DNA from 4 places in the Vreelandella janggokensis genome. Region 3 is predicted to be linked to each of the others. Evidence: predicted binding sites of a transcription regulator. Region 3 holds the regulator's gene; each other region holds the start of a gene.
The links. The regulator sigma-54, encoded in region 3, starts transcription at its own class of promoters, with help from an activator protein. The targets are predictions, from matches to a motif close to TGGCACNNNNNTTGCTNT.
Positions count from the first base shown of each region.

Region 1: a site for sigma-54 is predicted at 2,696-2,713, ahead of speB (agmatinase). Genes of this name have one in related genera too.
Region 2: a site for sigma-54 is predicted at 1,328-1,345, ahead of urtA (urea ABC transporter substrate-binding protein). Genes of this name have one in related genera too.
Region 4: a site for sigma-54 is predicted at 1,754-1,771, ahead of QC816_RS07945 (amino acid ABC transporter substrate-binding protein). Genes of this name have one in related genera too.

Region 1 is NZ_JARWAJ010000002.1:584,437-591,697, reverse strand. Features, by position in the region: gene QC816_RS09470 (5-guanidino-2-oxopentanoate decarboxylase) at 1-167, opposite strand, end outside; gene QC816_RS09465 (YjiH family protein) at 178-1,557, opposite strand; gene speB (agmatinase) at 1,690-2,640, opposite strand; gene QC816_RS09455 (sigma-54 interaction domain-containing protein) at 2,845-4,263, shown strand; gene QC816_RS09450 (ABC transporter ATP-binding protein) at 4,376-5,533, shown strand; gene QC816_RS09445 (ABC transporter substrate-binding protein) at 5,544-6,827, shown strand; gene QC816_RS09440 (carbohydrate ABC transporter permease) at 6,905-7,261, shown strand, end outside.
Region 2 is NZ_JARWAJ010000002.1:279,989-287,249, forward strand. Features, by position in the region: gene QC816_RS08070 (tripartite tricarboxylate transporter permease) at 1-1,109, shown strand, start outside; gene urtA (urea ABC transporter substrate-binding protein) at 1,440-2,780, shown strand; gene urtB (urea ABC transporter permease subunit UrtB) at 2,937-4,526, shown strand; gene urtC (urea ABC transporter permease subunit UrtC) at 4,533-5,657, shown strand; gene urtD (urea ABC transporter ATP-binding protein UrtD) at 5,654-6,490, shown strand; gene urtE (urea ABC transporter ATP-binding subunit UrtE) at 6,490-7,200, shown strand.
Region 3 is NZ_JARWAJ010000001.1:948,116-955,376, reverse strand. Features, by position in the region: gene QC816_RS04320 (ABC transporter ATP-binding protein) at 1-12, opposite strand, end outside; gene QC816_RS04315 (KpsF/GutQ family sugar-phosphate isomerase) at 275-1,258, shown strand; gene QC816_RS04310 (KdsC family phosphatase) at 1,280-1,816, shown strand; gene lptC (LPS export ABC transporter periplasmic protein LptC) at 1,823-2,401, shown strand; gene lptA (lipopolysaccharide transport periplasmic protein LptA) at 2,405-2,899, shown strand; gene lptB (LPS export ABC transporter ATP-binding protein) at 2,910-3,659, shown strand; gene QC816_RS04290 (RNA polymerase factor sigma-54) at 3,764-5,185, shown strand; gene hpf (ribosome hibernation-promoting factor, HPF/YfiA family) at 5,272-5,580, shown strand; gene QC816_RS04280 (PTS sugar transporter subunit IIA) at 5,585-6,058, shown strand; gene rapZ (RNase adapter RapZ) at 6,135-7,016, shown strand; gene QC816_RS04270 (HPr family phosphocarrier protein) at 7,073-7,261, shown strand, end outside.
Region 4 is NZ_JARWAJ010000002.1:249,532-256,792, reverse strand. Features, by position in the region: gene hemE (uroporphyrinogen decarboxylase) at 1-736, shown strand, start outside; gene speE (polyamine aminopropyltransferase) at 733-1,599, shown strand; gene QC816_RS07945 (amino acid ABC transporter substrate-binding protein) at 1,828-2,853, shown strand; gene QC816_RS07940 (amino acid ABC transporter permease) at 2,945-4,135, shown strand; gene QC816_RS07935 (amino acid ABC transporter permease) at 4,152-5,252, shown strand; gene QC816_RS07930 (amino acid ABC transporter ATP-binding protein) at 5,307-6,068, shown strand; gene QC816_RS07925 (RidA family protein) at 6,194-6,589, shown strand; gene QC816_RS07920 (histidine phosphatase family protein) at 6,586-7,179, opposite strand.

The sequences.
Region 1 (7,261 bases), on a different contig from region 3:
GGAGTGATGTGCTGCACATCGCTGCCTTCCAGCCCGCGATAAAGCTCCACGGTATGCACGCCGGGAATGCCGAACAGTGTGCTGACACCGTAGGTATCGCGCAGCAAATGAACCAGCAGCTCGGCACAGCTCATGGTGGATTGATTGCTCGTTACGCTAGTGTTCATTGCAGGCCCCTTAGAAGAAAAACGTATGGGCCATAAAGGCAATGATCGGCAGCGTAATGGCGGTCCGCAGCAGGAAGATCGCCACCAGTTCCCAGAGCTTGATCGGGATCTTCGACTTGAGCAGCAGCGCGCCGATTTCCGACATGTAAATCAACTGAGTGAGCGACAGGCAGGCAATCACAAAGCGGGTCAGCTCGCTTTCGATATTGGTCGCCAGTACCGCCGGCAGAAACATGTCGGCAAAGCCCACCAGCGTCGCGGGCGCTGCCGCTTCTGCCTCGGGAATTCGCAGCAGCTCCAGCACCGGGACCATGGGATAGGAAAGCCAGGTAAACAGCGGGGTAAATTCGGCGAGAATCAGCGCTACCGTGCCAATGGCAAACACCAGCGGCAGCAGTGCGAGGAAAATATCCATGACGTTCAGCAGCGCCAGCTTTGCCAGTTCCCTTGGCCCCGGCGCACCGGCGGCGCGACGCGTGGCTTGCAGCAAGCTGTAACGCAACAGACCTATTTTAGCGGTGGGTTTTTCGCTGATCTGGCACCCTACCGGCTCATAGTAGTCATTGGCTTTGCGCGACAGTGGCGGCAAACGCGGCACGATCACCGCGGCGATCAACCCCGCCACGACCACCGTGAAATAAAACTGCACAAACAGGTGGTTAATATCCACAAAGCTGGTCACGAGCAGCGCAAAGGCAATCGAGACCACCGAAAAGTTGGAGGCAATCACCGAGGCTTCGCGGCCGTTATAGTAGCCCTGCTCATACTGTTGCGTGGTAATCAGTACGCCGACGGTACCCGACCCCATCCACGACGCGGTGGCATCGATAGCACTGCGGCCCGGCAGGTTGAAAATCACCCGAAACGGCTTGCGCACCAGGCTGCCGATAAACTCCATGAAGCCGAACTCGACCAGAAACGGCAGCAGCAGCGCAGCAAAGAAGAAGAAGGTCAGTAGCACCGGCGCCAGATCGTTAAGCATCACGCCACCGGTAAACGATGCGGTGACGAATTCGGGGCCTACCTGAAAAAACGTCATCAAGGCAAACAGCGCGCCCAGGATGCGCATACCCAGCCATACAGGCCCGACGTGAAACATTTCGTTCAGCACGCCCGATTTCGCCCAGGAAGGGTTCACCAGTTTGGCGTACAGCGTGGCGACGACCGAGAAGCACAATACCACCGTGGCGATAGCAGGCAGCGCCGCCCCCAGCAGGGTTTGCAACCCATCGGCCATCAGGCCCATGCCGATGTTAATGGTGTCGCCTACCTGAAAGGGCACCAAGAACAACAGCACCCCAATCAGGGAGGGAATTAAGAATTTAATGAGATGGCGCCGCTGGATCGGTTCATCGGCGCTTGGCTCGTCTAACTGCACATGCGAGGACATGGGTTCACCTGTATTGAAGGTTTATTGGAGGTGAGCTGGCGATTTCTGAAGCGGCGGACAACACCGCTTCTTAACTTGCATCGTTATCGTCTACGCCTTGTTAAGTCGGCGCTTTTTATCGCAATTATCGAATTAACTGCCGGTCTTCACGCCCGGCAGTACGCAGAGCATTTCATACAGCAGCGTGGCCCCCATTAATGCCGTGTTGCCGCTTGTGTCATAGGGGGGAGAGACTTCCACCAGATCACCGCCGACAATGTTCAAGCCTGACGCGCCCCGGACGATCTCGAGCCCCTGGGAAGACGTCAGGCCGCCCATTTCCACCGTGCCGGTGCCAGGGGCAACCGACGGATCCAGGGAGTCGATATCAAAGCTGATGTATACCGGGATATCGCCCATCTGTTCGCGCACTTCCTTCATCAACGGCGCCAGCGAGCGGTACCAGCACTCTTCGGCGGGCACAACGCGGAAGCCCTGCTCACGACACCAGTCGAAATCTTCCGCGGCGTATCCCGTCCCCCGCAGGCCTATCTGCACGACCTTGTTGGCGGCCAGCAGCCCCTCTTCCTGGGCACGGCGAAACGGCGTGCCATGGGCAATCGGCTCGCCAAACATGTGCTCATTCACATCGGCGTGGGCATCGACGTGGATCAGCCCCACCGGGCCATGTTTCTTGGCAATGGAGCGCAGTATCGGCAGTGTCAGCGTATGTTCGCCGCCAAGGGTCAGCGGAATGCAGTCATGCTTGAGCACCTCGTCGTAAAACGCGGTAATGATGTCGACGCTTTTCGGCAGGTGAAAGGTATTGATGGGTACGTCGCCGATGTCTGCCACCTGCAGGCTTTCAAAGGGGGCCGCGCGGGTCGCCATGTTGTAGGGGCGCAGCATGCGCGACTCATCGCGGATCTGGCGCGGCCCAAGGCGTGTGCCCGGGCGGTTTGACGTGCCAATATCCATTGGAATGCCGATAAAGGCGGCGTCCAACCCCTGAGCCGTCTCCTGCGTGGGCAGGCGCATCATGGTCGCGGGGCCGGCAAAGCGTGGCATGCTGTTGCCGCCCATCGGCTGATTAAAGTCCGACATACTCATCTCCAGCTTGTTATTGATTGAGCCATATCCGGCCTGACTACTGTTGAATACTGCAGGTACCGTGCCAACTTCCATTTCGCGCACAGACCGCCATTGGGCGTCGTTAAAAAACCCTTTTGATGCAAAAATGCATTGAAAATAGGGCCAATTGATTCAAGAATGCATTATCGATTCAGAAACGCATCAAAGGAGCGCCCGGTGAGCGACATCGATAGCTGCGTCCTGCAAACCATCGTGGAAACAGCCAACGACCATTTCTTCATCGTTGGTGGCGACGGCCGCGTGCTGGATATCAGCCCGGGCGCTGAAGCGGTTTACGGGTTATCACGCGAGGAACTGCTTGCCAGCAGCGTTCAACAGCTACAGGCCGCGGGGGTGCTTAAGCCGTCGATTACGCTTGAAGTAATGCGTACGCGTCGGCCTGCGCAGCTTATGCAGGTCACCGGGACAGGCCGACGCGTCATTGCCGAAGCCTACCCCGTCTTTGTGGAGGGCAAACTTGAGCGCGTCATCAGCCGCTCGCGGGACTTGACCGACCTTCAGTTGCTGCAAGATGAATACGCTCTGCTGCAAAAACGCTTCAGCGAACACCTGAAGCGTAGCCATGCCGCCCCCGATGCCGAAGAGCAGGCGCTGGATGACGCCCTGGATGACCTCCAGGTCAGAAGCAATGTCATGCGCGAAATTGCCCTGCTGCTCAAGCGCGTGGCCCCCTCCGATGCCAACGTGCTCATGCTGGGCGAGTCCGGCGTGGGGAAAACCGCCTTCGCCAAGCAATTACACCGCTGGAGCCAACGCTGTAACGGCCCTTTTATCGACGTCAACTGTTCCGCCATCCCCGAGAACCTTTTCGAGTCAGAAATGTTCGGCTACCAGCCCGGTGCCTTTAGTGGTGCGGCCAGGCAGGGCAAAGCGGGACTATTGGAGCAGGCCGAAGGTGGCACGCTATTTCTGGATGAGATCGGCGAGCTGCCGCTTTTGATGCAGACCAAACTGCTCAAGGTGATTCAGGATGGCAGCCTGACCCGCCTGGGCGATACACGACCGCGTCGGGTCGATTTCCGCCTGGTGGTCGCCACCAATCAGGACCTGGCCAAGCAGGTCGAAGCCGGGCACTTCAGGCTGGATCTCTACTACCGCCTTAACGTGATTCCCGTCACCCTGCCGCCGCTTCGCGACCGCCGCGAGGATATTCCCGACCTTGTCGACGCCTGCCTGAACCGGCTGAACCAGCGCTACGGTCGGCAAAAAATCCTGGGCAATCAGGTATGGTCGACGCTGATGGGCAGCGAGTGGCCGGGCAACGTCCGCGAACTGGAAAACTGGCTGGAGAGGGCCTGGCTTTCCAGCCCCACCGATCAAATCGAAACGCCTGCCGTTCACCCTCACGCTGAACAACCCGCCACGAATGCGCCAAGCGCCTCGCCCCCCTCCAACACATTACCCATCGCTCCCCACGAGACCCTCAAACAGTATCTGGCAAGGTTAGAGCGACAAACCTTTGAAGAACTAAGCGCCACGCTACCCAGCACCTACGCCATCGCCGAGCGGCTGGGCATCAGCCAGTCAAGCGTCGTACGCCGACTGCAGCGTTACGGTATTACGGTCTCCAAGTAAATATTTCGCTTGACACAGCTAACGTAACCATCCATCCATGTAAGTGTCATGCAAGTGCAACACCTTCAACACAAGCTGGATCAATAACAACCAACAGCCGGTGATGAGTGTTATGGACCAATCGCGTATCCGCCTGGAACGCGTTACCAAACGTTGGGACGCGATACCCGCTGTCGATCGTATTTCCTTCGACGTCACCCCGGGTCAATTCGTCATTTTGCTGGGGCCGTCGGGCTGCGGTAAATCGACCACATTGCGCATGATTGCTGGCCTTGAAGAGGCCAGCGACGGGCGTATTCATATCGGTGATCGCGACGTTACCCGGTTGCCGCCTGGGGATCGTGGGCTGAGCATGGTGTTTCAGTCCTACGCACTATTCCCGCACCTGAGCGTAGCTGACAACATCGTGTTTGGTCTGCGCAGCCGCAAGGTACCCAAGGCCGAGCAGCGCGAGCGGCTGGCCAAGGTCGCCGAACTCGTTGACCTCACCGACTACCTGAACCGCAAACCGGCCCAGCTTTCCGGTGGCCAGCGCCAGCGCGTGGCGCTGGCGCGCTCGGTGATCTCCGAACATCCGATCTGCCTTATGGACGAGCCGCTTTCCAACCTTGATGCCCGGCTGCGCAGCGATATGCGTCGGGAAATCAAGGCATTGCAAAGCCGCCTTAACATGACAGTGATCTACGTCACCCACGATCAGGTCGAAGCCATGAGCATGGGGGATCGTGTGATTCTGATGCAGCACGGCAAGATCGTGCAGGATGGCACTCCTGACGAGCTGTACAACCGCCCGGCCAGTGCCTTTGCCGCCAGCTTTATCGGCAGCCCGGCCATGAACCTGCTGCCGCTTGTGCCAGGCGAACATGGTGCCGTGATTGAAAGCGAACCCGACACAACGGTAGCCCCGCTGGAAGCCGCCAACGGGCAATTGGGCATCCGCCCGGAAGATATCGAGCTACGCCCTGCATCAGCTTCCGGGGTACCGGCAAAGGTGCTGAGCGACGAATATCTGGGCGCCGACACCATCGCCCACCTGGCGGTCGGCGACCATACCCTGCGGATCCGACTGCGCGGCCGCCACGCGATTACCGGCCAGCACTGCCGGATCGGCTGGCCTGCGTCCGCCGCGCACCTCTTCGCCGAGGACGGCCTGCGTCGTGACGATCTTGCCGCTTACTCACTCATGCCCACCGTATCCCCGGAAAGCGAATTACCCACTGGTTCACCGCAAGATGAATTGCGCCACTCCCAGCTCCAATCCCAACGTTGAGGTGTCTCCCATGCGTGCCCGTCTCCCCTTTGCTCTTTCTGCCCTCACCGCTGGCCTGCTCAGCGCCGGTCAGGTCGCCGCCAACGACCCGGTCGAATTGACCATGTACTACCCGGTCGCCGTCGGCGGTGCGCTTACCGATGTGGTCGACGACCTGGTCAACGAATTTGAAAGCGAGCATCCCGATATCGACGTGGAAGCCATCTACGCAGGCAACTACGACGACACCCGAGTACGCGCCATGTCGGCGATGGAAGCGGGAGATACGCCGCAGCTGTCGGTCATGTTCTCCATCGACCTCTACGAACTGCTGGAACAAGATGCCATCGTGGCCTTCGACGATCTGGTCGAAAGCGACGAAGAACGCGAGTGGCTCGATAGTTTCTACCCCGGGCTGATGGAAAACGGCCAGTTGGATGGCAAAACTTATGGCATTCCCTTCCAGCGCTCCACCATCGTGCTGTTCTGGAACAAAGACGCCTTTGAAGCCGCCGGCCTCGACCCCGAAACGCCCCCCGAGAACTGGGAACAAATGGCCGAAATGGCCGCCACCGTGCGCGAGGCCTCCGACGGCGAGCAATGGGGCGTGATGGTACCGTCCACCGGCTACCCCTACTGGATGTTCCAGGCCTTCGCCTTCCAGAACGGCCACCGGCTGATGAGCGAAGACGGTACCGAGGTCTATTTCGATGACCCTGCCGCCATTGAAGCGCTTGAATACTGGGTATCGCTGGCCAATGAGCACGGTGCCATGCCTGACGACACCATCGAATGGGGCACGCTGCGCCAGAATTTTATCGAGGAATCCACCGCGATGATGTGGCACACCACGGGCAACCTGAGTGCTGTGCGTAGCGAAGCAGACTTCGATTTTGGCGTGGCCATGCTGCCGATGAAAACCCAGCGCGGTAGCCCCACCGGCGGCGGCAACTTCTACATTTTTGAAGATACGACGGAAGAAGAACAGCAGGCAGCAATGACGTTTATCCGCTGGATGACCGCCCCTGAACGTGCCGCAGCCTGGTCGATCGAGACCGGCTACATGGGCGTCAGCCCTGCTGCCTACGAAACCGAAGCCCTGCGAGACTACGTCGCCAACTTCCCGCCTGCGGCGGTCGCCCGGGATCAGTTGGAACACAGCACGGCGGAGCTTTCCACCTACCAGGGTGGCCGTGTGCGCCGCGCTCTGGATAATGCCGTTCAAGCCGCGTTGACCGGTCAGATGACGCCTGAAGACGCCCTCTCTCAGGCACAGCAAGAGGCCGAAGGTGTGCTACGCCGCTACGCCCGCTAAGGCGCGTCAAAAAAACATAACGCTTTCATATTCGCCGGGGTGCGCCCCGGCTTTTTCCGGACTCGCGGTGTTCAATCATGACACTAACCGCCCACGCTAAAATGCAACTTTACGGCGCGCTGCTGTTGCTGCCTGCCGCCGTACTGCTGGCTGCTTTCGCCTATCTTCCCACGATCATGACCGTCATCAACAGCCTTTTTCTTCCCGGCTTTCGTGGCGAGCCCGCGGCGTTTGTCGGGGTCGAGAACTATCAGGTGCTGTTTGACGACCCGACCTTCTGGCAGGTGGCGCGTAATAACCTGCTCTATGCGCTGGGCACCATTCCCACCTCCATTGCCCTGGCGCTGGGCATGGCGCTGTTTGTCAACGGCAAGCTGTCGGGGCGCGGCTTTGTGCGTATGGCCTATTTCACGCCGACCATCCTGCCGATGATC
Region 2 (7,261 bases), on a different contig from region 3:
TCGCCTTGACCTTCGGGCCTGCCGAGTATTTCGCGCTCTTCCTGCTGGCGTTCGCAACCTTGGGCGGTATCACTGGCAAGAATCCAATGAAGACCGTTGTAGCAGCCGCCATCGGTTTGATGATCGCCACGGTGGGTATCGATTCCACCGGGGTGCAGCGCTTTACGTTTGGAACGCTGGAACTCTACGAGGGCGTGGATTTCATCATTGCGATTGTGGGGCTGTTCGCCATTTCCGAGCTGTTGTTCTTCATCGAAGAGAAGGCCGGTGGTGGCAAGGAAAAAATGGCAGTCAACAAGCTCTCGCTCAAGTGGAAGGATATCCGAGAGATCCTGCCTTCCAGCTTTCGTGGTGGGGTGCTGGGCTTCATCGCTGGCGTGCTGCCAGGTGCCGGTGCGTCGCTGGGTAGCTTTATTGGTTATACCCTGGAAAAAAAGGTCGTGGGCAAGAAAGGCTACTTCGGCAAGGGGGATCCACGCGGTGTCGCAGGTCCCGAGGCCGGTAACAACGGTGCTTCAAGCGGCGCGCTGGTGCCCATGCTGACATTGGGTGTGCCGGGTAGCGGCACGACGGCGGTGCTGCTGGCGCTGCTGATTTCGCTGAACATCACGCCGGGCCCGCTGATGTTTACCCAGAATGCCGACATTGTCTGGGGCGTGATTGCCGCTCTCCTGGTGGGTAACTTCCTGCTGCTGATCCTGAACATTCCGATGGTGGGGATCTTCGTCAAGCTGCTGTCGGTACCGCCCATGTACCTGCTGCCGATCGTTACCATGATTGCCTTTGTCGGCATCTACTCGATCAGCAATACCGTCTTCGATCTCTACTTCATGGTGATCTTTGGCGTTGCCGGTTATCTGCTGCGTAAGCTTGAGATTCCCCTGGTGCCGATCATTCTCGGCCTGTTACTGGGGCCGGAGATGGAAAAGAACCTGCGCCATGCCATGGATATATCCGACGGTGACTGGACCATACTATGGAACAGCGGCCTGGCCATTGGCCTTTGGGTATTTGCCGGTCTGGGCTTGATCCTGCCCTATATTATTGGGCCCATCCTGCGCCGCCGGATGCGCAATCCCATCGAAGAGGGAACGTCTGGTAGCGATTAATCCTGGGAACGGATTCATCAACCCTGAAAAACGGGGCGTCGACGAGAGTCGGCGCCCCGTTTTTGCACGGTCACAGTGCATTGAGCGTTACTGGTGCATGATCAGCGTGCGCTCGCCGACAGCTGTTGCGCTATCTTGGTGCTTTTAGTCGTAATCTGGTTTTTTAGACTTATCTTAAGTTGCTGATTGTGCGTTTATAAGTTGCTTATGTGCCAATCTGGCGCAGCCCTTGCAAATTGTTTGTTGCTAGTGGACGTATACCAAGCTTTGTTGCTTGGCATACGACGCCAATAAACGAGCCCCCAGCATAAGGGGTGCAAGGAGATTCAAGTGACCACTTTCCTACGCAAGACACACCCGAAGACGTCTAGAGTGTTCTCAACTGCCCTGCTGACCGCTGCTGTGATGGGGGCCAGTACCCAGGCCGTCGCACAAGACGACGACCCGATCAAAGTCGGGATCCTGCACTCGCTGTCCGGCACCATGGCCATCAGCGAAACCGTCCTTAAAGACACCGTCGAGATGCTGGTTGAGCAGCAGAATGAAGCCGGCGGCCTGCTCGGCCGTGAAATTGAACCCGTGGTGGTCGACCCTGCTTCCGACTGGCCCCTGTTTGCCGAGCGCGCCCGGGAGCTTCTTGAGCAGGAAGAAGTGGACGTCATTTTTGGTAACTGGACCTCCGTATCGCGTAAATCGGTACTGCCCGTGGTGGAAGAGTTGAACGGGCTACTGTTCTATCCGGTGCAATATGAAGGTGAAGAGTCGTCCGAAAACGTCTTCTACACCGGCGCGGCACCCAACCAGCAGGCGATCCCGGCCGTTAACTACCTGCATGATCAGGTCGGCGTGGAGCGCTGGGTCCTGGCGGGTACCGACTACGTCTATCCGCGCACCACTAACCGTATCCTGGAAGCCTACCTGAAAGAAGAATTTGGCGTGGCCGACGAAGATATCATGGTCAACTACACGCCCTTTGGTCACTCCGATTGGCAGAATATCGTGTCGGAAATTGGCCGCTTCGGCAGCGAAGGCAAGAAAACCGCCGTGGTATCCACCGTTAACGGTGATGCCAATGTGCCGTTCTACCGTGAGCTGGGCAACCAGGGTATCGACGCGGCCGATATTCCCGTCGTCGCCTTCTCGGTGGGCGAGCAGGAACTCACCGGGATCGATACCGGGCCGCTGGTGGGCCACCTGGCAGCCTGGAACTACTTCATGAGCGTGGATGCCGATGCCAACTACGACTTCATCGACGCCTGGCTTGAGCATACCGGCGAAGACGACGCCGTGACCAACGACCCGATGGAAGCCCACTACATCGGCTTCAACATGTGGGTAGAGGCTGTTCAGAAAGCCGGTACCACCGATGTGGATGCGGTTAAAGATGCCATCATCGGCGTGACCGTGCCCAACCTGTCGGGTGGTTCGGCCGCGATGATGCCCAACCACCACATCACCAAGCCGGTCATGATCGGGGAAATTCAGGACAACGGCCAGTTCGCCGTGGTTTGGGAAACGCCGTCTACCGTGGCGGGCGATGCCTGGTCGGACTACCTACCCGGTTCGCGTGATCTGATCAGCGACTGGCGCAAGCCAATGGAATGCGGCAACTACAACGTGGCGGAAAACCGCTGCATGGGTAGCGATGCTGAAGAAGCGCAGGCCGAGTAAGCCTATGTCAGGGGCGGTGTAAGCCGCCCCGTTGTTGGATCCGTTTTCCCCTTATTCATCTACCCAGGCGATGCCTTGCTTATGGCACCGCCTGGGGCACGCCACTCGAAGGACTCACCCATGAGGATCCCTTGCTATTCGTGGACAGCACGTATCATGTCAAGGATCGTCACCTGTTTGCTTATCAGCCTGCTGGCCTGGTTTCCCATGGCGGTTCAGGCACAGGACGACGATGGTCAAGCGCTCCTTGAAGCGCTGGATACGCGCTCATTCGACGACAAAGCCATGGCCATCAACGCCATTATCGAAAGCGAGCAAGAGCGCGCCGACGTCTGGTTGCAGGCGCTGCTGGATAGCGACTTACAGCGACTGAAAGACGACGGCCGCTTTGTGATCGCGCTACAAACCGCGGGGCTTGACGTCACCGTTGAAGATGCCCTGACCGGGGAGGCCCTGGGCGAGGTCAGCCGCCGCGACCTGGATCGGTTAACCATCAACAACGCGCTACGCACCCAGCTGCGCTCGGCGATTTCGCTGGTCGAGCTATATAACGGCGATCAAGACGCCCGTTTGGACGCGGCGAAACGGCTGATTGGCGAGGTAGAGGAAGAACAGGTCGAGCCGCTCACCAACCGGCTGGAAAACGAACCGTCGGCAGCGGTACGCGATCGGTTGAATCAAGCGCTGGCGGTCTATCGCCTCAACCAGGGCGACATCGAGGCCGTCGAGGTGCTATCGGGTAGCTTGAACAGTAACGTCCGGGTGGCGTTGGGTCGTGCTACCCAATCGGATGACCCGCAGATGGTCGACGCCGCCACCGCCGCCCTGGCCGATATCGAGCAAAACCTTAAAATCAACCGCGCCGCCGAGACGCTCTACTTCGGCCTTTCCATGGGCTCGGTGCTGGTGCTCGCGGCCATTGGCCTGGCGATCACCTTCGGCGTGATGGGCGTGATCAACATGGCCCACGGCGAGCTGATCATGCTGGGGGCCTATACCACCTGGGCCATGCAGCAACTGCTGCCCGGCCAGCCGGGGCTGGCCCTGATACTGGCGATCCCTGCCGGGTTCATGGTGTCCGCTCTGGCAGGAGTGGCGATTGAGCGTGGCGTGATTCAGTTTCTGAAAGGCCGACCGCTGGAGACATTGCTGGCCACGTTCGGTGTCAGCCTGATTCTTCAGCAGTTGGTACGCACGGTGATCTCGCCGCAAAACCGCACGGTGATTACCCCGGAATGGATGAGCGGTTCGCTGGTGGTTAACGATGCGCTGTCGCTAACCCTTAACCGCATGTATGTGCTGGGGTTTGCGCTGGTGGTGTTTGCGGGCCTGATACTGATCATGCGCCACACACGGCTGGGGCTTGAGGTCCGTGCGGTCACCCAGAACCGCAACATGGCCCGCTCAATGGGCATTCGCGCCACACGCGTGGATATCATGACCTTTGCGCTTGGTTCCGGCGTGGCGGGGCTTGCCGGTGTGGCACTCTCCCAGCTCACCAATGTTGGCCCCAACCTCGGCCAGAACTACATCATCGACTCCTTCATGGTGGTGGTGTTCGGTGGTGTCGGCAATCTATGGGGCACGCTGGTGGCCGGCATGTCGCTGGGCATTATCAACCAGGTGCTGGAACCCTGGGCAGGGGCGGTACTGGCCAAGATTATCGTGCTGGTATTCATCATCCTGTTTATTCAAAAGCGCCCCCGCGGACTCTTTCCGCAGAAGGGCCGGGCGGCGGAGGGCTAATCGATTATGTGGCTAACACGACCCTTCAACGAACGCTCGACGCAGATTTTTCTGCTCATACTGGTACTTGCGGTCACCGTGGTGACGGTGCTGCACCTGGCGGTACCCGCCGGGCATCCGCTGTACGTATCGGGCTATACCGTAGGACTATTGGGCAAGTATCTCACTTATGCGCTGTTGGCGGTCGCGGTGGACCTGGTGTGGGGCTATCTGGGGATTTTGAGCCTGGGGCATGGCGCCTTTTTCGCCATTGGCGGCTATGCCATGGGCATGTACCTGATGCGCCAGATCGGTGATCGCGGCACCTACGGCGACCCTATCCTGCCCGACTTCATGGTCTTCCTGAACTGGGACAGCCTGCCGTGGTACTGGTACGGGTTTGATATGGCCTGGTTTGCCTTTGCCATGGTGCTGATAGCGCCGGGGCTGCTGGCGCTGGTATTTGGCTGGTTGGCCTTTCGCTCGCGGGTTACCGGGGTGTATCTGTCGATCATCACCCAGGCGATGACTTTCGCGTTGATGCTGGCGTTTTTCCGCAACGAGATGGGCTTTGGCGGCAACAACGGCCTGACCGATTTCCGCGAGCTATTGGGTTTTGACTTGCGCAGTGAAGCCACCCGCCTCGGTTTGTTCATTGCCTCCGGGGTGGCACTGGCGTTGGGCTATTTGGTATGTCGGTCGATTGTCGGTAGCAAACTCGGTCGGGTGTGCGTCGCCACCCGCGATGCGGAAGCGCGCACGCGCTTTCTCGGCTATCGGGTGGAGCGCTTCCAGCTGTTCGTGTTTGTCGTCTCGGCCATGCTGGCGGGGGTGGCCGGGGCGCTCTACGTCCCCCAGGTGGGGATTATCAACCCCAGCGAATTTGATCCGATTTTCTCCATCGAGATAGTCCTGTGGGTGGCGCTGGGTGGCCGCGCTTCGCTTTACGGTGCGGTGATAGGCGCGGTGCTGGTGAACTACGCCAAGACCGTGTTTACCGGGGTCATGCCCGATGCCTGGCTGTTCGCGCTGGGGGGGCTGTTCGTGTTTGTCACGGTGTTCCTGCCCAAGGGCGTCGCCGGGCTCTTGGAGCGTCGTGCGCGACGTCGAGACGATACTGACGTAACGCCGGAAAAGGAGGCCACGGCATGAGTTTTTTCCAATCGTTGACCGAACGCGACCGGGTGTTCGACTTCATGACGCCCCAGTTATCGAAGGTGGACGTACGCCACGGGCCGATTCTCTACATGGAGGATGTCACCGTCAGCTTTGATGGCTTCAAGGCCATCAACAACCTGAACCTGACCATCGACGATGGCGAATTGCGCTGCATTATCGGCCCCAACGGGGCGGGTAAAACCACCATGATGGACATCATTACCGGCAAGACACGCCCTGATGAAGGCAGCGTTTGGTTCGGCAGCCGTCATAATCTGCTGCACATGAACGAGCCAGAGATTGCCAGCCTGGGCATCGGGCGCAAGTTCCAGAAGCCTACGGTGTTCGAGGCGTTGACGGTATTTGAAAACCTGGAACTGGCGATGGCGGCGGATAAGCGGATCATACCGACCCTCACCGCCCGCCTGACCGGCGAGATCAAGGACCGCATTGACGAAGTACTGGAGACCATCGGCCTGACGACGCTGCGTTATCAACCCGCGGGTATTCTTTCCCACGGCCAGAAGCAGTGGCTGGAAATCGGCATGCTATTGATGCAGCGCCCGCGCCTGCTGTTGGTGGATGAACCGGTTGCCGGTATGACCGAGCAGGAAATGGAGCGCACTGCCGAGTTGCTCACCGGCTTGGCGGGGCAGCAGTCGGTAGTGGTGGTCGAACACGACATGGGCTTTGTGCGTTCGATTGCCCGCCAGGTGACGGTCTTGCACCAGGGCAGCGTGCTGGCGGAAGGTACCATGGACCAAGTCTCCAGCGACCCCAGTGTGGTTGAGGTTTACCTGGGTGCCGATGACGAGGAGGCCGCCTGATGCTAGCCATTGAAAAGCTCAATCAGTTCTACGGCGAAAGTCACACACTGTGGGACCTGGACCTTGAGGTGCCCGTCGGGCAGTGCACCTGCGTGATGGGCCGTAACGGCGTGGGCAAAACCACGCTGCTGAAGGCGGTCATGGGTGAAGTCGCGGTGAAAAGCGGTGCACTACGCTACTCGAACGGCGATACAGGCGAGGTTGAGCTGACCCAAAAAGCCGTTGAAGAACGTTCACGCCTGGGCATCGGCTATGTGCCCCAGGGGCGCCAGATTTTTCCGCTACTCACCGTGGAAGATAATCTGCGAACGGGGCTGGGGGCACGCCGAGACGGGGTGAAAAAAATACCCGAGCGGGTGTATGAGCTGTTCCCGGTGCTCAAGGAAATGAAAAACCGTCGCGGCGGCGATCTCTCCGGCGGCCAGCAGCAACAGCTGGCTATCGGTCGCGCTCTGGTCATCGAGCCAAAATTGTTGATCCTGGATGAGCCCGGCGAGGGCATCCAGCCCAATATCGTCTCGCAAATCGGCCAGGTGATTCGCCAGTTGATCAACGAGGACGGCTTGACGGTACTGCTGGTAGAGCAAAAACTACCCTTTGCACGTAAATACGCCGACCGCTTCGTGATCATGGACCGCGGCCGGCCGGTGGCAAATGGCGATATCGGCGAGCTTTCCGATGAACTGATCCAGCAGCATTTGACGGTTTAGGTTATCCACAGCGGGTTGCGCTGTCTAAAACGCTCTCACTCAATGGCAGACGTTTTGTCTC
Region 3 (7,261 bases):
CACATCGCTCATGGAACCATCGACTCTCGCGTTGACTTGCACCATTGCTCGCTTCACGCAGCAATTAGGAAACAGTGATAAAAAATCCGTGTTAAAAAAACTGTATTTAAAAAACCACGTTAAAAAACCATTATCGAACAACGTATTCTAACCCTAGCAGACGATGACAAGCGAGCATCGCTTATCCTCACGACAAAACGATGGGGCAAAGTCCACTCGGTCAATGTTACTCTTACGTTTTAATTGTCATTTTTAACGAGCCACGCGATTACCCATGCCAGCGACAACTGCGACCACACCCTTTCGCCAAAGCGCATTGCGCACGCTAGACATTGAGCAGGCCGCCATCGCAGGCTTGGTCGGCAAACTGGATGCGCATTTCGACCATGCCTGCGAGCTGATTCTGGCTTGCCAGGGACGCGTTGTGGTGACCGGCATGGGAAAGTCAGGCCATATTGCCGGCAAAATCGCGGCCACACTGGCCAGTACTGGCTCGCCGGCGTTTTTTGTTCACCCTGGTGAAGCCAGTCATGGTGACCTGGGCATGATTACCCGCTGCGATGTCGTGATCGCGCTCTCGAACTCAGGAGAAACTGCTGAGGTAACGGCTCTGCTGCCGCTGCTGAAGCGCCTGGGTACGCCACTGATCAGCATGACAGGACGCCCGACCTCTACACTTGCCCAGCATGCGGATGCTCATTTGAACAGCAGTGTCGATCGGGAAGCCTGCCCACTGGATCTAGCGCCGACAAGTTCTACCACAGCGGCATTAGCCCTGGGCGACGCTCTCGCTGTTGCCCTACTTGAAGCACGCGGCTTTACCGCAGAAGATTTTGCCCTGTCGCATCCTGGCGGCAGCCTGGGCCGCCGCCTCCTGCTTCGCGTTCGTGATCTTATGCATCAAGGCGAACGTTTACCTCAGGTCGCCCTGGGCAGCCCCCTGCGCGATGCGTTACTGGAAATCACCCGACAAGGGCTGGGATTCACCTGCGTGGTAGACCCCGACGGCCTGTTAGTCGGCGTATATACGGATGGCGATCTGCGCCGCACCCTGGATAACTTTCACGACCTGCGTGACGTACAGGTAGATGACGTCATGACCCGGCCTGGCAAGCGTATATCTCCCGACCTTCTCGCGGCGGAAGCCGTTCGTATCATGGAAGACAACCGCATTACCGCGCTGGCCGTAGTGGACGAACACCAGCGCCCGATAGGCGCGCTGCATATGCATGACCTGCTTGCCAGCGGCGTTATTTAACCTAAATCGACCGGAGTCCTAATGACCCTTTCTGCTGACCTACTCGACCGACTACGTCGCATTCGCTTATTTGCCCTTGATGTCGATGGTGTGCTTACCGATGGTCGCCTCTACTTTCAAGCCGACGGTGTCGAAATAAAAGCCTTCCACACCCAGGACGGCCATGGACTCAAGTTGTTGAAACGTGCGGGCATCTCAGTGGCCTTGATCACCGGCCGCGACTCCCCCATGGTCAGCCAACGTGCCGCCGCTCTGGGCATCCCCCACGTCTATCAAGGCTGCGAAGATAAACTGGCCGTCCTCCGCGGCCTGTGCCAACGCCTGGAGCTTGACTTGTCTCAGGTTGCCTATTGCGGTGACGACCTTCCCGACCTGGCCAGCATCAAGCGTTCGGGGGTTGGCATCACGGTACCCAACGCCCCTGACTACATGCACACCCACGCTGACTGGGTCACCGAACGCCTGGGGGGACACGGCGCTGTCCGCGAAGTCTGCGATACGTTACTCGATGCTCAGGGCCACTGGGGTGCCGTCGTCGATACTTATCTACACGGCTGAGGCACTATGCTGAAGACACTGCGCACGCGCCTGGGACTGGCCCTGATAGTGCTGGCTCTGGGTGGCTTTCTGGTATGGCTGGACCCAGGTGGCCCACAGACTGTCCCGACAGACCCGGAAGCCCGAGCCGAGGAGCCAGGTCATGTCCTTCACAATGCCGAGCTTACACTGTTTGATGAACAGGGGAATATTCAGCAGGGGTTAACCACGCCTCGTCTGGTACATACCCCCCAATCCGCCTCAACACTCGCCGAAACGCCGCACGCCACGCTTTATGACAGCGAGCGACGAATCTGGAACGCCACGTCAGAGATAGGTACGCTGAATACCCGTTCCCAGGAGCTGACGCTTTCGGGCAATGCAAGATTGATCGCCCCTGATGAAGGCTGGCAGCTCGACACGGACGTTCTGCACTATGAGGGGAAAACCGCCCATGCGTGGAGTAATACTCATGTGCTGCTCCAGCAACCGCCCCAGCGCATGACAGCACAGCGAATGGATGCATGGCTCAACGAGGAGGAGGTGCGCCTCGAAGGTAACGTTCAAGGCCACCACCCTCCGGAGACGCAACCCGGACAGGAATGAAACATGAAAGCGTTTATCTACACGGCGATGGCTGCTGCCTGCCTAGTGCCTTTTTACGCAACCGCAGATAATCACCAGCAACCGGTTGAAGTCGTCGCCGACCAGCTCGACCTGGATCAGCGCGCCGGTACAGCGGTCTACACCGGCGACGTCGAAGTTCGCCAAGGCAACATGCTGATAAGAGGCGACGAAGTGGAAATCCAGCGAAATGAGGAAGGCGAGCTCTCGCGGGCCACGGCGCTGGGCGAACGGGCCTATTTGCGGCGGCAACCCGAAGACCAGGATGGCCCGATGGAAGGCTGGGGTCGAAGGGTGATCTACCATGTCGCCGAGCGACGCGTCGAGTTGATTGACCAGGCGGAAATCATCCAGCAAGGCGACCGCTTCACCGGGGGGCGGCTGGAATACTTTATCGACCGCGAGTTCGTCAAGGCGCGCTCCGACGTCGACAATCAAGAGTCGCAGCGCATCCGCATGACGCTGCAACCCGAGGGATAAGGAGAGCCTGATGGCAGTTGCCGACAACAGCGCAACACAAACGCTATACGCCCGCCATTTGGCGAAAAGCTACAAGCGCCGACGCGTCGTAAAAGACATCAACCTGGATATCTCACAAGGCAGCATCGTCGGTTTGCTCGGCCCCAACGGCGCCGGTAAAACCACTTCATTCTACATGATTGTCGGCCTGGTCAAGGCAGATGCAGGCAGCGTCGGGATTGATAGCCTGGACCTTTCCCGAGCACCCATGCACGAGCGTGCCAAGGCAGGCATTGGCTATTTGCCCCAGGAGGCGTCGATCTTTCGCAAACTCTCCGTCGCCGACAACATCATGGCCATTTTACAAACCCGTCACGACCTGGATCGAGCCGGACGCGAAGCACGCCTGGAAACACTCCTGGAAGAGTTCCATATTACCCACATCCGCGACAATATGGGCATGAGCCTTTCCGGAGGCGAACGGCGCCGCGTCGAGATCGCCCGGTCCCTCGCGACAGAGCCTGCGTTCATCCTGCTTGATGAGCCTTTTGCAGGTGTAGACCCCATCTCCGTGGGCGATATCAAGTCGATCATCCGCGCCTTGAAGGAGCGAGGTATTGGCGTATTGATTACCGATCATAACGTGCGTGAAACGCTGGATATTTGCGATGTGGCGTATATCGTCGGCGACGGGCATATTATCGCCAGCGGTTCGCCGGCCGCCATTCTTGACAATCAGGAGGTGCGTGACGTTTACCTAGGTGCTGATTTCCGTCTCTAAAGCCATCAATGGCATATTTATTGCCGATGGCATACTTATTGCACTTGCACCCAAACACAACTCGCACTAGGGTGGATGCTTTCCGATAAACGAGTGGTTCTCAGATGGTCATGAAAGCTTCTCTTCAACTGCGGATCGGCACTCAGCTCACCATGACACCCCAGCTGCAGCAGGCAATTGCCCTGCTACAGCTATCAACGCTCGATTTACGCCAAGAAATCCAGCAAGCGCTTGACGCCAACCCCATGCTCGAGCAGGAAGATGAGTTCAGCGAAAGCGAGCAAGCTGACAGCGAGCCGGAAGCAAGCGAGTGGGCAGATAGCATTCCCAAGGAGCTATCCGTCGATAGCGACTGGTCAGATACCTATCAGGATACGATGGGCAGTGGCAGCACAAGTAGCGAGGGGCCTGACTTCGAGCGCCAGGCCACCGGGCAAACGCTGCATGGCCACCTCCTCTGGCAACTCGCCATGACCGATTTGAGCCAACGTGAACAGTTGGTGGCCGAGAGCCTGATTGACGCACTGGATGCTAACGGCTATCTCACCCAGCCCCTTGCCGATATCCGCGAAGGACTGCGAGACCAGGGCGTGGAAGGCCTCAGCCAGCGCGAGGTTGAAACCATTCTACTGCGACTGCAACAGTTCGAGCCCACCGGCATCTTCGCCCGCGATCTTCGCGAATGCCTGATGCTTCAGCTCGCCGCACTACCCGGTGACACACCGCTGCTGATTCCTGCGCGGCGTCTGGTTCGCCAGTTCCTTGAAGCGCTGGGTAAAAATGATCAGCGCCTCCTCAAGCGAAGACTCGGCCTGGACGATGTGCAACTCGATGACGTCATCCAACTGATCAGAAGCCTGGACCCGCGCCCCGGCAGCGTTTACAGCGCCACTGACGATAGCTACGTGATTCCCGACCTGGTGGTTCGCCACGATAACGAAGGCTGGCACCTCGAACTCAACCCAGAGGCCTTACCCAAGCTCAGGATTCAACCCGACTACGCTAGCCTGATCAAGCGCGCCGACAAGAGTCATGATAACCAGTTCCTCAAGGATCACTTGCAGGAAGCCCGCTGGCTGATCAAAAGCCTCTCCAGCCGCAACGACACCCTGTTACGCGTCGGCCGCGAAATCATCACTCGCCAGATCGGCTTTCTCGAACACGGCGAAGAGGCCATGAAACCGCTTATACTGGCCGATATTGCCGATGCGGTAGAGATGCATGAGTCGACCATCTCTCGCGTCACCACCCAGAAGTTCATCCATACACCGCGGGGAATTTTCGAGCTTAAATACTTCTTTTCCAGCCAGATCAGTGGCCAGGACGGCGACAGCCACTCCAGCACGGCCATACGCGCTCGACTCAAAAAACTGATTCAGGAAGAACCCCCCGGCAAACCTTTGTCAGATAGCCGTCTGGTCACCCTGCTGGAGGAAGCCGGCATCCACGTAGCACGTCGCACGGTTGCCAAATACCGCGAAGGCATGGGCATCCCTTCGTCCAGCGAACGGCGTCGCTTACGTTAAGCAAACGGAAACTCAACACAAGGGCTTTGCTTAACGCCAAAAAGGGTTACAATCGAAGGACAGTCCGACGGATAAGGAGTACGTCAATGCAAGTCAATATCACCGGTCATCATGTAGATCTGACTGACGCCTTGCGTGACTATGTCAACGAAAAGCTGGAACGCGTTGAGCGCCATTACGACAACATCACCACCGTGCAGGTAACGCTCTCGGTCGAAAAAGAGCGTCAACAGGCCGCCTGCACACTCCACGCGGCAGGAGCTGACTTGCATGCCGAGGCCCTCGATAATGACATGTACGCCGCCATCGACGCCCTGGCGGACAAGATTGATCGACAGCTCGTTAAGCATAAGGAAAAAGCACAAGCCCGCGCCCAGGGCGCAGGTGTGCGTTAATTCAATGACGTTGGCCACAATCCTCCCCCCGGAACGCGTTCTCTACGATGTGCCCGGGGGCAGCAAAAAACGGGTGCTGGAGTTTTTCAGCACCTTTATCGCACAAAACATTCCCAGCCTCGACAGCCAGGAAGTGTTCAGCCGTTTGATTGGTCGTGAACGCCTCGGCAGTACGGGGATTGGCAACGGCGTGGCGATTCCCCATGCTCGAAGCCCACACTGTGATTCACCTATCGCCGGCTTTCTCAAACTCAATGAAGCGGTCGACTTTGACGCCATTGATGGCGACCCGGTTGACCTGGTGTTTGTTCTTCTCGTGCCTGAAGAAGCCGACGACACCCATCTCGCACTGCTGGGACAAGTTGCTTCCATCATGAATGATGCCGACACGCGCCAGCAGCTCCGTAAGTCGGGTAGTCAACGTGAATTGCTGGACCTCATCTCCGCCAAGATACGCGACCAGGCGGCCAGCCTTTAATAGGTCGGCACGTAATGAACCGTCCTGACCAAGGGGCGTTTATCCAAGTCGCTTGACCGCAAGCAAGAGAGCCTTCATGCAACTCGTCATTATTAGTGGCCGATCGGGGTCAGGCAAATCGATAGCCTTACAGGCGCTGGAAGATCTGGGTTATTACGCCATTGATAACCTGCCCGCCATGCTATTGGACTCGCTGGTGGATGAGTTGCGTGATCAGGGTGATCGCTCCCACTTGGCTGTCAGCATTGATGCACGCAATCTGCCAGGCGCACTTGCCAAACTTCCAGAACTGCTCAAGGAGCTTCGACAGCGGACCATCAAGTGCCAGATCGTGTATCTCACCACCGACGCACGTATTTTACTGGAGCGCTATTCAGCCACTCGCAGGCGGCATCCGCTCACGCGCAACAGCAGTCTCACGCTAGAAGAAGCCATCGACAAAGAAGAGCAAACGCTGCACGAGATACGCGATCTGGCCGATTTGACCATCGACACAACGCGGCTTTCAGTCCATGACCTTCGTCGGCGCATCACCGACCAGGTCGCCCATCAGCGACGCGATGAGCTAACGCTGACCTTCGAGTCCTTCGGCTATAAGCGCGGCGTTCCGCTGGATGCCGATATTGTCTTTGATGTCCGTTGCCTGCCAAACCCCTACTGGGACCCTGTGCTACGAGGCTCCACTGGCCGCGATGCCGACATCATTGCGTTTTTATCCAGCTACCCACTGGTCGATGACATGACCAGCGATATTCAGGCATGGCTTGAACGCTGGCTGCCCGCCTACCAGCATAGCCAGCGCAGCTACATGACCATTGCGATCGGCTGTACCGGCGGTCAGCATCGCTCCGTGTATATGGCTGAACAACTGGCGCAACGCATCGCCAGCCAACAGGGCGAAGTAAAATTACGCCACCGCGAGCTAGGCTTGCAGTACACGGTTAACGCGCCGCTTTAAGTTCGAGCCACATTGACCCGCTATCGCGAAGACCCTCATAGCCAAAAGGAACCAGGGTGCCAGAACGTAGACTTACCCTCACTAACCAACGCGGTCTTCACGCGCGGGCCGCCACGAAGCTTGTTCAGTGCAGTCAGCAATTTGACGCCAACGTACGCATTTGCAAACAGCAACAGGAAGCCGATGCCGCCAATATCATGGCACTGCTGATGCTAGCGGCGCCCTGTGGCACGGAGCTATGCATC
Region 4 (7,261 bases), on a different contig from region 3:
GCGTGCGGTGTCCACGATTCGCCGTGAGCTGAACGGCCGCATGCCGTTGATTGGCTTCTCCGGCAGCCCCTGGACACTGGCTACCTATATGGTCGAGGGCAGCTCGAGCAAAGATTTTCGCCACCTGAAAACCATGCTCTATGACACGCCGGATACCATGCACCAGTTGCTGGACACCCTGGCCCACGCGGTGACCGACTACCTCAACGCGCAGATTCGTGCGGGCGCCCAGGCGGTACAGATTTTCGATACCTGGGGCGGCGCGCTGACCACCCCGGCGTACCTCGAGTTTTCGCTGCGCTATATGGAGCAGATTGTCGCCGGGCTGATCCGCGAGCATGACGGGCGCCGGGTGCCAGTGATTCTGTTCACCAAGAATGGCGGCCAGTGGCTGGAACACATCGCTTGTGCCGGGTCCGATGCCGTGGGCATCGACTGGTCCACAGAGCTTTCCGATGCCCGCGCCCGGGTCGGCCACAAGGTCGCGCTACAGGGCAACCTGGACCCCAACGTGCTGTTCGCGCGGCCTTCCGCGATCCGCGCCGAAGTTGCCCGCGTGCTGGAAAGCTACGGTCATGGTCCCGGGCATATCTTTAACCTGGGCCACGGCATCAGCCAGTTCACCAACCCGGATCATGTCACCGCCTTCATGGAAGCGCTGCACGACCTTAGCCCGCAATATCATCAGAGCATCGCGACCCAATCAAACGATGCACATCCGGGAGCCCAGCCATGAGCAAATTACGTGACGACCAGTGGTTTACCGAAGTCTTCGATAGCCACGGCAGTGCTTTCTCGCTGAAAGTCACTGATAAACTGCTGGATGTGCAAAGCGCCTATCAGCACCTGGAAGTCTATGCCACCGAGACCTATGGCAACCTGCTGGTGCTGGACGGCTGCGTGATGCTCACCGACCGCGATAACTTTCTCTACCACGAGATGATTGCCCATCCGGCGTTGTTCACCCATCAGGCCCCCAAGCGGGTGGTGATCATTGGCGGCGGCGACTGCGGGACACTCAAAGAAGTATTGCGTCACCCTGGCGTTGAACACGTCACCCAGATAGATATCGACGAGGAAGTCACCAAAGCCTCCGAGCGCTTCTTTCCAGCGCTGGTGGAATCGAATAATGATCCCCGCGCCGAGCTGCTGTTCGCCGATGGCGTCAAGTGGGTGGACGATACCCCCGACGAGAGCATCGATGTACTGATTATCGACTCCACCGACCCGGTTGGCCCAGCCGAGGGCCTGTTTAAAACCGATTTCTTAAGGCGCTGCCATCGCATCCTTAAAGACGGCGGCGTCATGGTACAGCAGAGCGAATCGCCGCTTTACCATAGCGGCACCATCATTCGTGAACTGCGCAACGACATGCAGGAAGCCGGGTTTGACAGCGTCGCCACGTTGCCCTTCCCGCAGCCAGTGTATCCGTCCGGCTGGTGGAGCGTGACACTGGCAGGCAAAAACACCGACGTGAACACCTTTCGCGAGCAGGCAGTTGCCAACCACGACCTGCCGCTTGAGTACTACACGCTGGAAGCCCATCGCGGCGCACTGGCGTTACCACCGTTCATGCGCAGGGCCATCGCCGCCAAATAATCCCGCCAGAAGACCGCTTTTCATTATTGCCCACTGCCTCCCCGCCCCACAAAGGTGCATGGAGGGTGGGCATTTTTATTTTTTGCACCTAGACGTTCGTATCAAACGTTCGATTTATCGTTGAAAAGCGCTGAATCAGCGCCTGTACCCCTTTTGGCATCTTCCTTGCTAGGTTTAGTCACATGCTACGGCATGGATAACGATTTCAAACAATTCGAGGGAACCTACATGTTGAATAAAAAACACTTGGCGCTGCTGGTATCTGCTGGTTCGATTACCCTTGCGGGTATGACCACCGCTCAGGCCGACACGCTGGAAGATACCCGGGATAACGGCGCCGTTCGTTGCGGCGTCAGCGATGGCTTACCCGGCTTCTCGGCACCGGATGACGATGGCAATTGGCAAGGGCTTGACGTTGACGTCTGCCGCGCCGTCGCCGCCGCCGTACTCGGTGATGCCGACGCGGTTGACTACATTTCCCTCAATGCCGTAGAGCGCTTCACGGCCCTGCAGTCTGGCGAAGTGGATGTACTGTCACGCAACACCACCTGGACCACGACGCGCGACACCACGTTGGGTCTCAATTTCACCGGCGTAACGTTCTATGACGGCCAAGGCTTCATGGTGTCACGGGATCTGGGGATTACGGGCGCAGATGAGTTAAACGGTGCGTCCATCTGCATTCAGTCAGGTACCACCACCGAGCTAAACCTCGCCGACTACTTCCGTGCTAATGACATGGAATTCAACCCCATCGTATTTGATACCTCCGAACAAACCGTGGGCGGCTACCAGGCAGGACGCTGTGACGTACTGACATCCGACACTTCTCAGTTGGCCGCCCTGCGTATCCAGCTAGATAACCCTGAAGGCTCAATGATTCTTTCGGACGTGATCTCCAAAGAACCGCTGGGCCCCGTGGTACGCCAGGGCGATGATACCTGGTTCAACATCGTGAAATGGTCGCTGTTCGCCATGATCAACGCTGAAGAATACGGTGTTACCAGCGAAAATGTCGACGAGATGACATCGTCTGAAGACCCCAATGTTGCACGACTGCTCGGCCAGGATGGCAACTACGGCGAAGGCATGGGACTGGAGGCTGACTGGGCCTACAACATCATCAGCCAAGTCGGCAACTACGCTGAAAGCTTCGACCGCAACGTGGGCATGGGCTCACCGCTTGAAATTGAACGCGGTGTCAACGCCCTGTGGACTGACGGTGGCTTCCAGTATGCTCCGCCGATTCGCTAAGCGTCTCGCTTGACCCCTGGCCCGCCATGCCCTGTTGCCAGGGTATAGGCGGGCCATCTGATTGACTTTCCGTATCGCGGAGACGCCACCCATGTCTGTACGACCCAATGCTCGCCCCGTCGGCCAAAAGCCGCCGTTCTGGCGAGACCGCGCGAAGCGCGCGCTTATTTTCCAAATCCTCTTAGTCACCGCTGTGGTGGCTTTTCTTATCTATATAATCGGCAACACCCAAGCCAACCTTGAGGCTCGAGGCATCACCACTGGCTTTGGCTTTTTAAGCAACACCGCCGGCTTCGGTATTGGCCAGACCTTGATCGAGTACTCCTCCCAGAGTAGCTACGGCCGTACTTTCGTGATCGGCCTGCTTAACACGCTGCTGGTCGGTGGATTGGGTGTGTTGGCCGCCTCGATTATCGGTTTTATTGTCGGTATTGCGCGGCTTTCGCCCAATTGGCTGATCGCTAGGTTAGCCAACGCCTACATCGAAACCTTCCGTAATATTCCGCTGCTGTTGCAGATTTTCTTCTGGTACTTCGCGGTACTGCGGGCTCTACCCAGCGCCCGGGAGAGCATGGCGTTTGGCGAAGCCATCTTTCTCAATGTGCGTGGGCTATATCTGCCCCAACCGCTGTTCGAGTCAGGCTTCGGACTGATTCCTGCCACCTTTGTGGTGGCGATCGTTGCCAGTATCGCGCTGATTGTCTGGAATAAACGTCGCCATGAAGCCACCGGCAAACGCCTGCCGGTTTTCTGGATGTCCCTGGTGATTATTTTTGGTCTTCCACTACTGGTGCTCGTCGTCACGGGTGTACCGGTGACCTGGGAAATGCCGGTACTGCGCGGCTTCAACTTTGGCGGTGGCATCACCATCATTCCCGAGTTTCTAGCCCTGTGGCTGGCGCTGTCCATCTACACCGCGTCGTTCATTGCCGAAATTGTGCGTTCGGGTATTCAGGCGATCCCTCATGGGCAAACGGAAGCCGCCCAGGCACTCAGCTTGCCGCGCAAACTCGTCCTGCGTCTGGTGATCATTCCACAAGCCATGCGGGTCATTATTCCGCCGCTCACCAGTCAATACCTCAACCTGATAAAGAACTCTTCCCTGGCCACCGCCATCGGTTATCCCGATCTGGTCTCGGTGTTTGCTGGCACCACGCTCAACCAGACCGGTCAGGCCATCGAGGTGATTGCCATGACCATGGCGGTTTATCTGATCATCAGCTTGCTGGTGTCCATGTTCATGAACTGGTTCAACGCTCGCGTTGCGCTGGTCGAACGCTAGGCCGGAGACGACCTTTATGATTCACAACAAAGACATGATACCCGAGCAGCCTGCTCCGAAAGGCACCATCGGCCCCATTGCCTGGCTACGCGGCAACCTGTTCAACGGCCCCATTAATAGCCTGTTCACGCTGTTGGGCCTGTATGTCCTGTACCTGCTCGTGGTGCCCACGATCCAGTGGGCGTTTATCGATGCCAACTGGGTGGGCGATAGCCGCGAAGACTGCACACGGGCCGGCGCTTGCTGGGTATTCGTCAACGCACGCTTTTCCCAGTTTATTTATGGGCTCTATCCCAGCGAGGAGTACTGGCGCGCCAATATCGTGTTTGCCATGTTCGCCGGCATTATCGCCTGGCTGGTGATCCCCCGCCTGCCGCTCAAGCGCTGGGTGGCCGTGTTTGCCTTGCTGGCCTTCCCGGTCATCGCCTATGTGCTGCTGCACGGCGGCTATTTCGATATGCCGCGCGTTTCCACCCACCGCTGGGGTGGCTTGATGCTGACACTGCTACTGGCCAGTGTGGGGATGATTGGCGCGCTGCCTATCGGCATTGTGCTCGCCCTTGGGCGGCGTTCCCAAATGCCGATTGTCAGAACGTTCTGTGTCATTTTCATCGAGTTCTGGCGCGGCGTTCCGCTCATCACCATCCTGTTCATGGCATCAGTCATGCTGCCCTTGTTTTTGCCCACAGAGCTGAGTGTTGACCGCCTTATCCGCGCGCTGATCGGCTTGACCTTGTTCCAGAGCGCCTATATGGCGGAGGTGATTCGCGGGGGGCTGCAGGCGATCCCCAAAGGCCAGGATGAAGCAGCGGCAGCGCTGGGGATGACTTACTGGAAACGCATGGGGCTGATCATCATGCCCCAGGCGCTGAAGATGATGATTCCCGGTATCGTCAACACCTTTATCTCGCTGTTCAAGGACACCACCCTGGTGATGATCATTGGGCTGTTTGATCTGTTGGGTATTGTGCAAGCGGCGCTTTCCGACTCGCGTTGGCTGGGTTTCTCGCTAGAAGGCTATGTGTTTGCCGCGTTCGTGTTCTGGATTTTCTGTTTCAGCATGTCGCGCTACAGCCAGTACCTGGAACGCAGGCTAAATACCGGTCATAAGCAGTAGGTCGTCGACAACGCTTCATGCCGCTTTCTTTATGATTTTGAGTAGGATATCAACATGACACAAGCAGCCACCAACGATTCCGACCTGATGGTCGAGATGCATAATGTCAATAAATGGTTCGGCGATTTTCACGTGCTGCGGGACATTTACCTGGAAGTTAAACGGGGCGAGCGTATCGTAGTGTGCGGCCCCTCGGGCTCGGGTAAATCGACGCTCATTCGCTGTATCAACCACCTTGAAGAGCACCAGAAAGGGGATATCACCGTCGGCGGTGTCGCACTGACTCAAGACGTTAAGCGTATTGAACAGATTCGCCGCAGCGTCGGCATGGTGTTCCAGCACTTCAACCTGTTCCCCCATTTATCGGTGCTGGAAAACTGCTGTATTGCCCCGATGTGGGTACAGAAGAAACCCCGCAAAGAGGCCGAAGCGCTGGCAATGGAATACCTGGAACGGGTGCGCATTGCCGAACAAGCCACCAAATACCCCGGGCAGCTCTCTGGCGGCCAGCAGCAGCGCGTGGCAATTGCCCGTTCACTGTGCATGCACCCTGACGTCATGCTGTTTGACGAGCCCACCTCGGCCCTCGACCCTGAGATGATCAAGGAAGTGCTGGACGTCATGGTGGAGCTGGCCGAAGAAGGCATGACCATGATCTGTGTGACCCACGAAATGGGCTTCGCCAAAACCGTCGCTGACCGGGTGATTTTCATGGACCAGGGACAGATAATTGAAGAGAACGCGCCTGAGCCATTCTTCAACAACCCGCAGTCCGAACGTACTCAGCTGTTCTTGAGCCAGATTCTGGGGCATTAATCCACACCCTCTTCAGCAAGGCGGCTGTTGATAAGTACGTCATTATGGGCCTCGCTTGAGGCCCATAATGCTTATAAGACGTTTAAACACGCATTAAAAAACAATGTACAAAGGATCGCGACACCATGGAAAAGCTATTTATCGACCGGGCGCCCCAGCCTATCGCGCCCTTTTCCCACGCCTGCCGCGTGGGCGATCTGGTATTTATTACCGGACAAATGCCCACCGTGCCGGAAACCAACGAAATGCTGCTCGGCACTTTCACCGAACAGACCCATCGTGTCATGCAGAACCTGGCGATTGTGCTGGAGGAAGTGGGAAGCAGTTTCGAGCACGTGGTGCAGTCGCGGGTGTTTATTACCAACATGGGCCACTTCGACGAGGTCAACAGGGTCTACGCGAGCTACTTCCCGCAGCCGTTACCCACGCGTACCTGCATTGGCGTCACGGGACTCGCCGGTGGTGCCGACGTGGAAGTCGACATGATTGCCTGGATCCCACCGTCTGAAGGCAACCCTTAGGGCCCTATCAACGTAATACTGGCAGGCAATAGCGCTGCCTGTTCACGGTGCTGGCCAAGCGGTTTTCCAGCAAGCGCCGTGAGCAGGATCTGCAGCGGATCGCCGTGGCTGACCAGGGCGATGGTTTCCCCGCTGGCCGCTTGCTCCCAGTCGTCTATCACCGACCGCATGCGCTTTGCCACCGCGCTCACCGCCTCCACCTGGAGGTGCTGATGCTCGGCGTCCTGGGCATCCAATACCCATATACTGGGATAGCGTTCATCGCTCTGCCCCTCCAAATCGCCAAAATAGCGCTCCCTTAAGCGCGTCTCCACGCTTGGTGTGAGTCCAAACGCGTCGGCAATATGGGCAGCCGTTTGCGACGTGCGCAAAAAGTCCGAGTGCACCACGCGAGTGGGTATCGGCCACTGCCAGTCAGCCACCCGTTGGGCAAGTTGCTGCTCACCCTGCTCGGAAAGCCCGAAGTTCGTCACGCCGTGTTCGGGCGAGCTGACAATCACCCCCTGTTGATTCGCCTGGCTATGGCCGTGGCGTATTAGCAAATAGCGATTGCGCCAATGGTCGTAAGGCGCCTGTAAAGTATTTGACATAAGTTTGTCACAAACCCTAGATTGAAAGTGTCTACTTTCGAAAATAATCATCCTTCGCATCAAATGTCCACTTATGAAACAT